DNA from 2 places in the Rossellomorea sp. DA94 genome. Region 2 is predicted to be linked to the other one. Evidence: riboswitches for the same ligand, from Rfam matches in the RefSeq annotation. Region 2 holds a riboswitch; the other holds the start of a gene.
What was found. Region 2 has a riboswitch for thiamine pyrophosphate ahead of P8596_RS07510 (ABC transporter substrate-binding protein). Riboswitches for the same ligand answer to the same signal wherever they lie in the genome.
Positions count from the first base shown of each region.

Region 1: it holds a riboswitch for thiamine pyrophosphate, as region 2 does, so the genes downstream of both, tenA (thiaminase II) here and P8596_RS07510 (ABC transporter substrate-binding protein) in region 2, are expected to answer to the same signal.

Region 1 is NZ_CP122397.1:2,454,729-2,459,517, reverse strand. It holds gene P8596_RS12760 (sensor histidine kinase) at 1-579, shown strand, start outside; gene P8596_RS12755 (response regulator transcription factor) at 576-1,175, shown strand; TPP riboswitch at 1,443-1,550, shown strand; gene tenA (thiaminase II) at 1,669-2,376, shown strand; gene P8596_RS12745 (ECF transporter S component) at 2,369-2,947, shown strand; gene P8596_RS12740 (ABC transporter ATP-binding protein) at 2,962-4,389, shown strand; gene P8596_RS12735 (energy-coupling factor transporter transmembrane component T family protein) at 4,386-4,789, shown strand, end outside.
Region 2 is NZ_CP122397.1:1,417,229-1,422,017, reverse strand. It holds gene P8596_RS07525 (ABC transporter ATP-binding protein) at 1-230, opposite strand, end outside; gene P8596_RS07520 (ABC transporter permease) at 232-993, opposite strand; gene P8596_RS07515 (thiamine-binding protein) at 990-1,283, opposite strand; gene P8596_RS07510 (ABC transporter substrate-binding protein) at 1,296-2,282, opposite strand; TPP riboswitch at 2,450-2,559, opposite strand; gene P8596_RS07505 (phosphotransferase enzyme family protein) at 2,609-3,532, opposite strand; gene P8596_RS07500 (aldo/keto reductase) at 3,619-4,521, shown strand; gene P8596_RS07495 (Fur-regulated basic protein FbpA) at 4,567-4,752, opposite strand.

The DNA of each region.
Region 1 (4,789 bases), 1.0 Mb from region 2:
CTGCACGATACACTTGGTCAAAAGCTTTCATTGATCGGACTGAAAAGTGATCTTGCGAGAAAATTGGTGTACAAGGATCCGGAGCAGGCCAGAAGTGAATTACAGGACGTCCAGCAAACGGCAAGAACCGCATTGAGTGAGGTCAGGACGATGGTCTCCCAGATGAGGGGGATTCGATTGAAAGATGAAATCGTCAGGATCAAGCAGCTCCTGAAGGCAGCTGAGATCGAATTCCGTATGACTGAGGACACCACCCTTCCTCAAACCTCACTCTTTTTAGAAAACATCTTAAGCATGTGCTTGAAAGAGGCTGTCACCAATGTAGTAAAACACAGCAAGGCTTCCACTTGTGAATTGATCATCGAGGAATCGGATAAAGAGATGACCATTGTGGTGAAGGATGATGGTGTGGGGATCGGGAGTGACTATACTCAGTCCAAAGGCAGTGGTCTGATCGGGATGAGAGAGCGGTTGGAATTTGTCAACGGAAGCCTTGAAATCGTTTCGGTGGATGGTACCACCTTGATCATGAGGGTTCCGAAAGTAATCAAGCAGACAGACAGGGAGGGAATGGAATGATTCGAATTGTGATTGCAGAAGATCAGCGGATGCTGTTGGGCGCATTGGGGTCTCTATTGAGCCTTGAAGATGATATGGAAGTGGTAGGAAAAGCAGGCAATGGAGAAGAAGCCATTTCCCTCGTTCATGAACTGAAGCCGGATATTTGTATCATGGATATTGAAATGCCTGAAAAAACGGGGCTTGAAGCGGCAGAGGAATTAAAAGGGGAAGATTGTAAGGTGATCATCCTTACCACTTTTGCCAGATCAGGCTACTTTCAGCGGGCATTAAAGGGTGGAGTGAAAGGGTATTTGTTGAAGGACAGTCCGAGTGAGGAACTGGCGAACTCTATCCGGCTTGTGATGGATGGTAAGCGTATCTATGCACCGGAGCTGATGGATGATGTCTACAGCGAAGAAAATCCCCTCACAGACCGTGAAAAAGAAGTACTCGAGCTCGTTGCCGATGGAAAAAACACAAAGGAAATCGCCGATGAACTAAAGCTTAAAACAGGTACTGTAAGGAACTATATCTCCACTATACTCGACAAGCTGGAAGTGAAAAACCGAATCGAAGCCATCACACAATCCAAAGAAAAAGGATGGTTTAAATAAACCGAGGGACGGACCTTTTTGAAGGTCCGTCCCCTTTTTATAACAATTCATTACATTGAATGTTTATTCATAATTAATAAGAAGAGGAAAATGGATAGACAAACTTATTTCAAAAATAATTTTCTGTAGAATTAATCATACTGAACCTCTGGCTGTCATTGAGTCCGACAGCTAATTTGAAATCGTGTTAGAATCGAGATTTACTTTTTTTAAGTTGACAACTATTTGAATCATGATACGATAACATCGAAAACAAAATTTCATAAGACGATCCACTAGGGGTGCCTTCGAAAAGGCTGAGATTAAAGTGTGACTTTAAGACCCTTTGAACCTGATCTGGTTGAGACCAGCGTAGGGAAGTGGTGTTTGACGGTCACATAGAATATAATTCTATTATTCTGATCTCAAGCCACTTTCTGTATGCTGTATGCATAATGGAAAGTGGCTTTTTTTGTTGCCCATTTCGGGTCGTCTGGAAAAGGAGCAGGAAATCATGACATTTTCAACAGCGTTACGAAACGAAGTCAACGACATTTGGGACGCAAGCTTCGATCATCCTTTCGTCAAAGGGATCGGGGATGGGACTCTCCCCATCGAGAAGTTCAAGTACTACCTCTTGCAAGATGCCTATTACCTTTCACATTTCTCGAAGGTGCAGGCGCTTGGTGCTGCAAAAGCATTGGACTTACATACCACATCACGAATGGCATCCCACGCTGTAGGAACCAATGAAGCAGAGCTTTCTCTTCATGAAAATTTCTCTAAACGTTTAGGGATCGCGGATGAAGAAAAAAAGAATTTCAAACCGGCTCCTACAGCGTACGCTTATACGTCCCATATGTATCGTTCCGCAAGATATGGGGGCTTAGCTGATATCCTGGCGGCGATCCTCCCATGTTACTGGCTCTATTATGAGATCGGGGAACGCTTGAAATCATGCACGCCGGAACAACCGGTGTATCAGGAATGGATTGAGGCATACGGTGGGGAATGGTTTAAAGAGTTAGTGGAGGAACAAATCAATCGTCTTGATGAATTGGCAGAAACAATGACCCAACACGATAAAGAAAGAATGAAAGAAAATTTCATTTTGAGCAGCATTTATGAATGGCAGTTTTGGGAGATGGCTTACACCCTTGAAAAATGGCCGTTTCAGCATGCACTGGATGCAGGGAAAGAAATGAGCGGACACCATGTCTAAATTAAAACTAACCGATGTTTTAGTGACGGTGGTCATTTCCATCATGTTCGGGGTCATTTATAAGCTTTGGGGCCCATTTTATAACTTGTTGAAGCCGATCGGGTTGCATGCAGACCAACTCATCTATGGAATGTGGTTCATGGCGGCCACAGTAGCATTCTTGATCATCCGTAAACCCGGCTTCGCCCTTTTAGCCGAAATCGCCGCTTCTTCAGGAGAGTTTCTCATGGGCTCTGAATGGGGACTCGAGGTCCTTTTATTCGGAGTCATTCAAGGGTTAATGGCAGAATCGGTTTTCTTCCTGACGAAATATAGACGCTATGATCTTTCGATTATATGTTTTGCTGCGTTCGGTTCTGCATGGGGATCCATCTTCATGGATTACATGAAAGGGTATATGGGAGATTTAGTCCTTTGGAATCTGTCATTGTTTATCTTTGCAAGATTACTGGGATCGATTGTCATCGCAGGTGCAGGATCATTTTATTTGGTCAGGGCCCTCGAGAAAACCGGAGTCACAAGTCTGGTCAGACGTGCAAGTCAGGATGATTACGATGTATTGAACCAGTAAAGGGGATGATGCTTATGCATGTCGAAAACCTTCGACTTACCTATCCCGGAACAGGGAAACGGATGTTTAATGAAGTCAGTCTTTCTATCAATGAAGGGGAGAAAGTATTGCTATTGGGTCCATCAGGATGCGGGAAGTCAACACTTTTACATGTTTTATCCGGAGTGATCCCCCGCTCCGTGGATGTTCCCATGAGGGCTGCAAAATTGGAGGTGTCTGATTCCTATGGCTATGTATTCCAAGATCCGGATTCGCAATTTTGTATGCCATTTGTGGATGAAGAATTAGCCTTTGTGCTGGAGAATTTACAGACTCCCCGTGAAGAGATGAAAGGGGAAATACAATGGCTGCTATCGGAGGTGGGACTGGAACTTGAGGATCCCCATACGAAAATCTCAACATTATCAGGAGGCATGAAGCAGAAATTGGCCATTGCTTCTGCGCTTGCCCTGAGACCCGATACCTTGTTCCTGGACGAACCGACTTCATTATTGGATGAGGAAAGTACAAAGTCTGTCTGGAAAACAATCAAAGAAATCGGTTTAGATAAGACCCTGGTGATCGTAGAGCATAAACTTGATCACGTTCTTGACATGATCGATCGAATCATTCTTTTCGATGCCGATGGAACCATTATGGCGGATGGAGCGAAAGAGTGGATCCTGAACCAAAACAAAGATTCGTTGAAGAACTTGGGTGTCTGGTACTCGGGCGCATGGGAGGAATATCTGTCATCCCGTCAGATGAGGGAGAGTCCCTCATTCGGACCTGTGATTGCAAGAATGGAGGACTTTAAAGGCTATATTCAAAAGAAAGAGAAGATTCACCTGCCCTATGCCGTGATCCGCGAAGGGGAATGGATTGCTATTACAGGAAGGAATGGTGCAGGGAAATCAACATTACTGCACAGCTTAATGAAATTCAACCGTACTAGCGGGACGTACGAATTAAACGGAGTACAGATGAAAGGGAAAAAGATTTCTCAAGAATGTGCCTTCGTTTTTCAAAATCCCGAATTACAATTTGTCACCCATTCCGTTTTTGACGAAGTGGCCTATAGTTACCGGCTAAAGGATTTGAGCGAAGAAAGCATAGAGAGAAAGGTTTATGAGCTACTCCAGCGATTCAATCTTCGTTCATGTAAGGTACAACATCCTTATTCGTTATCCGTGGGTCAAAAACGCAGACTGAGTGTTGCAGCTTCCATCGTTCCCGGTAAGGAGATTCTGTTATTGGATGAACCAACTTTCGGACAGGACGCTCACAATACATTTGAATTGCTCGAGATGCTACTTGAATTACAGTGTGAAGGCGTCACCATCTTGATGGTGACTCACGATATCAGAATCATCCAACACTATGCAACCAGGATTTGGACCGTCGAAGAAGGAAGAGTGGTTCAGGATGCGGATGTAGAAGCAGCGAGGAGTGAAGCATTATGAACATGGAAATAGCTCATAAACACACCTGGCTACATCGCATTAACCCGAGTATGAAATTGATCGTAATGGTTGCGCTTTTTCTGTTTTTACTTTTCGTTCATTACCTGAACTGGCTCGTGTATTTGACCTTGTTCACTTTCCTTTTATTGTGGTCATTCTCTGGATATTCAAAGAGGTTAGTGACGCTGATGGCCATGCCATTTTTCCTTGTCTTTCTCTCTACGGCATCCTCGATGATCATGTTTGGGAAAGGAGAGACGACGTGGTTTACCTGGGGGATGATCCATGTAACAGAGGAAAGTTTTTATAGGGGGTTTCACATTGGTTTAAGGGCATTCCTATTCGCTGTTTTAGGCCTAATGTTTGCTTTGACGACGAGACCTGTCCTCCTGTTTTATTC
Region 2 (4,789 bases):
ATATAGCTGATGGACCCTCTACGGCCATTGATCGACTGTCCATCGAGCTTTATATCTCCTGAATCGGGTGCGAATAATCCACCGATCACGTGAAATAACGTACTTTTCCCACTTCCTGAAGGCCCAAGGATGGAAACAAACTCACCTTCCCCTACTTGAATGGAAAGATCATCGAGGATCAATTCACCATCAAAGGATTTGGACATATTTTGGATCGATAACGTCGTCATGTTATTTGTCCTCCTTTCGATTCCACTTCACCATGACTCTTTCTAATAGTACGATGAGTCCAAAGAACAGCAGGCTTAGGAGCATGATCATGAAAATGGCGACAAACACCCTGTCGGTCCTGAAGGAAGAGGATGCAAGAGTCATATAGACGCCAATCCCTTTTTGAGCACCAAGCCACTCCGAAATGACCGCTCCCATCACACTATAGGTAGCGGAGATTTTCAAACCGGAGAAGATGGAAGGCAGTGCATGTGGCCACTCCACTTTCCGGAAAATCTGTCCTTTGGTTGCACCGGACATTTTCATATAAAGAATATACTCTCCATTCGTCTGCCTGAATCCATCCATCGCCGAAACAGCCACAGGAAAGAAACAAATCAAGGTAATGACGATGATTTTGGGCAGGAGTCCGAATCCGAACCAAATGACAAGGAGAGGGGCCAATACAATGATGGGTATATTCTGAGATAGGATCATGAGAGGATAGACCGCTTCCCTTACCTTAGGGAGGAGATGCAGTACCACCGCTGTCCCGAGCCCGATCGAACAGCCGATCGCAAACCCTGTGATCGTCAGAAATGCCGTTGATGAGAAATTCCCCTTGAACTCAGACCACGAGGCAATTCCTTCTTCCCATATCTCTGAAGGCGACGGCATCAGCCAGGCTGGCACCTCAAATAATTTAATGGCCACTTCCCAAATGATGAATAAAAGGATGAGGACCAAGAAGGGTCTCCATCCTTTTGAAATCCAAGTCCTCATCCTTTATATTTCTCCGTTAAGTCGTCCATTTCGATCCCATCCGGCTGGTACAATACTTTGATCTGGGAAATGACATTTTTGCTTCCTATTTCAATCATTCGTTCATTCATCTGTTCAATCACCTTGAATAATTGTGACAGATTCCCCTCCATCGTCGTTTCCAAAGGATGGACTTCATATCGCACTCCCGATTTTTCGATGATTGCGATCGCTTCATCCACATATGGAATCACATCTTCACCGTTCTTGGTCTTTGGAATGATTTGTATGCTTACAAGTGCGTTCCCCATTTTGTTCACCTCTTATTTTGGTAAGAATTCGTTCGTGAATGCTTTCTTGCTTTCGAGTTTCTTATCTAATAAATCATTTTCATACATCCATGACGCATAGTTCTCCCAGACTTCCAGTTTCTGCTCTCCCCATCGGTCAGCATCATCTTTATATTTGGGTGCGAGCCATTCCTGACTCTTCATGACCAATTCTTTATCAAGATCTGGAGCTGCATCTAATAAAATCTCTCCCGCTTCTTTCGGGTTGTCGATTGTGTATTGATACCCTTTGGAAGCAGCTACCATGAATGCCTTGACCGTTTCAGGATCTGAATCGATCATTTTCTCATTTGTTGTAAGTACTGGAGTGTAGTAATCCAGTTTATCGGAATAATCCTTTACATACATCATGTTCAACTCTTCACCGCGGAGTTCAGCTTCAATTCCTGTCCATCCATAATAAATCCAGGCGAAGTCAACGTCCCGTTTAACGGCAGTAAAGAAATCGGTGTCTCCCATGTTGATGAAATTCACTTTTTCTACATCCGCGTTTTCTTGCTTCATGATTGAATCCATAACGGCTTTCTCAACGGGTGAACCCCAGCCGCCATAGCTTTTCCCTTCAAAATCCTTTGGTTTTGTAATACCCTTACTCTTCGGGGAAGCAAACCCCGACGTATTATGCTGTATGATGGCAGCTATGGATACGATGGGTACATCCTGGACCCTCGCTTGAGTGACACCTTCCTGATATCCAACTCCGAAATCGGCTTTCCCCGATGCAACGAGTTGATCGGCACCCGCTTCCCCGGGCAGGATGATGTCTACATCCAGTCCCTGATCCTTGAAGTAGCCTTTTTCTTTCGCTACATACAATCCAGTGTGGTTGGTATTTGGTGTCCAGTCGAGTACGACATTTACTTTTTTAAGATTGTCCATCTTCTCATCGGCTGCATCTTCCCCACCGTTACAGGCGGATAAAAGAAGTACAGAGCAGATGAGGAACATCCATTTTTTCATGATGATTCCTCCTTCGGTCTTTTGCGGTCGTAACGTCTCATTCCTATATTCTTCGCTTATTCTGGAAAATGAATGTAAACCAAAGGCAGTTGAGGCGTAAATTCAGGGGTGAAACAAAAAAACGCCCCAAGCTTCAGCCGCGGGACGCATCGTTAAACAGGTTATGTATCGTTTAAGAGAATGTTTCCTACGCTGGTATCAGCCAGTTCAGGTTCAAAGGGTCAGTATCTACAGGATACAATCTCAACCGGCCACTCCGGTCCCCCTACACGTGGAATATGAAATTTAACGTTATCTTCCTCCCTACTTTGCCATAGAATGAAAGGTTATTCAAGCTTTTCCTTCTCATATTGAAAGACTCCATGAAAATAAGCCGATGCAAACAGTTCCTCGATGAAATTCATGCACGAAGCACCCGCTTCTGTATATCCCTGATGATAGGTTAAAAAGGCATATTGCAGGAGAAAGAGAATGACTATTGACGGCAAGATCCTTTTCTCTCCTGCAGTCAAAGGGGCATGCCTTTCATATCCTTTCATAAATGCCAGAATCCATTTCATTGACTCATCTTTTTTCTCTTTCGGGGCTGCTTTGAGCATACCTGCGAGGAAGTAGCCGATGTCAGTAATCCGGGGTGCCGTCCGGATTCGTTCAAAATCAATGATCCCGCACACTTCTCCTCCCTGCATCAAAATATTCCCCGAATTGTAGTCGCTATGAACGAATTGATGTGGCAAACACCGGTAGGGATGCTCCCACCCCTTCATCTTTAATAAGATCACTTGCCCCCTTATGCCGATCGATTCAGTTTCAAGCTCCTTCACCCATTCTGTTACATGACTTTCAATCTCCCAGCCCTTCGTTTCATAATGACACCGATAGTCTTTAAGGATGAGATGAAGGGTTGCAAGGTATGCTCCTGCATTTGTCAGGGAGTCGGCAGACCATTCCTTCAATGGCGTTCCTTCAAGGGCCTCATAAAGAGAATAGATTTGCTCTTCTTCTTTTACATAAGGAAGTTGTGAGCAAGTTAATAGAGGGGATTCAACGTTAAGGTGATGACTCATTAAATAATCGGTTAAATAGAGCTCCTCCATCCGATTTTCAGGGGAAGAATACACTCTTCTTTTTAAATAGAAGGTCTTTCCTTCTGCCTTCACTTCCGTAACATCAGGATGAAGAAGAAGTGTTTTGAAGGAAGTGGGATCCATTCCCCAATGACGTACAATATCCTGAAGAGGTTCAATCATTTCTATTTCCTTTCCATACATAGTAATATACTTGTAGTATGACTTTGAAAGAATATACACATACCATACGAAAAGAGGTTTCACCTATGCAAAGAATACAAATGACAGAAGACTTATCATTCTCGAGGATCATTCATGGATTATGGAGACTATCAGACTGGAAGCAGTCCAAGGAAGATACGTTATCATTGATCCAACACAATATTGAAAACGGAATCACAACGTTTGACCATGCCGATATTTATGGTTCTTATATGTGTGAAACCTTATTCGGTGAGGCGCTAGCCCTCCAACCATCCTTGCGGGAGAAGATGGAGATCGTAACAAAATGCGGCATCGTCCTGCCTTCCGACAATCGACCGGAGCACAAGACGCATCACTACAACACGAGTAAGAAACATATTCTCACCTCGGTTGAACATTCTCTCCAACAATTAAAAACGGATTACATTGATCTCTTGTTGATTCACAGACCGGACCCATTCATGAACGGGGAAGAGGTAGCTGAAGCCTTCACACAATTAAAAGAAGAAGGGAAAGTCCGTCATTTCGGAGTATCCAACTTTAAAGACCATCAGTGGAATATGCTTCAATCTTATTTACCATTTCCATTGATCACAAACCAGATTGAATTATCCGCCTATCACCTGGAGAATTTTGAAGACGGCACGTTGAACTTCTGTCAGGAAAAGCGTGTGGCTCCCATGGCATGGTCACCACTGGCAGGAGGGGCGATCTTCAAGGGGGAAGATGAGAAAGCGGTCCGCCTTCAACATACATTAAAGAAAGTCCAGGAGGAAACAGGAGCGAAGGGGATCGACCAGATTCTATACGCGTGGCTGCTTAACCATCCGGCCAACATCATGCCGATTGTCGGATCAGGTAAAAAAGAACGGATCCAGCATGCAATCGACTCTCTTTCCATCCAATTGGATCATGATCAATGGTTTGAAATCCTGCAAACATCCATGGGACATGATGTTCCTTAATGAGTACATGAAAAAAGACGATCCTTTCTTTAAAGGGTCGTCTTTTTATTGAGCTATATCTCCACCAACATAATATTCAAGGTACACATCCTGCAATTCATCCATTGAAAGTTCATAGAGCTGCTTACCGAACGATTTATAGACGCCGATCCTCAATAACTGTTGTATATAAAAGTCTTTTTTAAATTCGGGTGTTTTGTTCTGTTCAGATTTCGTTTCTTGATGTAGCATGTTCATCCCTCCAGTTGAGGATATACCCCATACATGG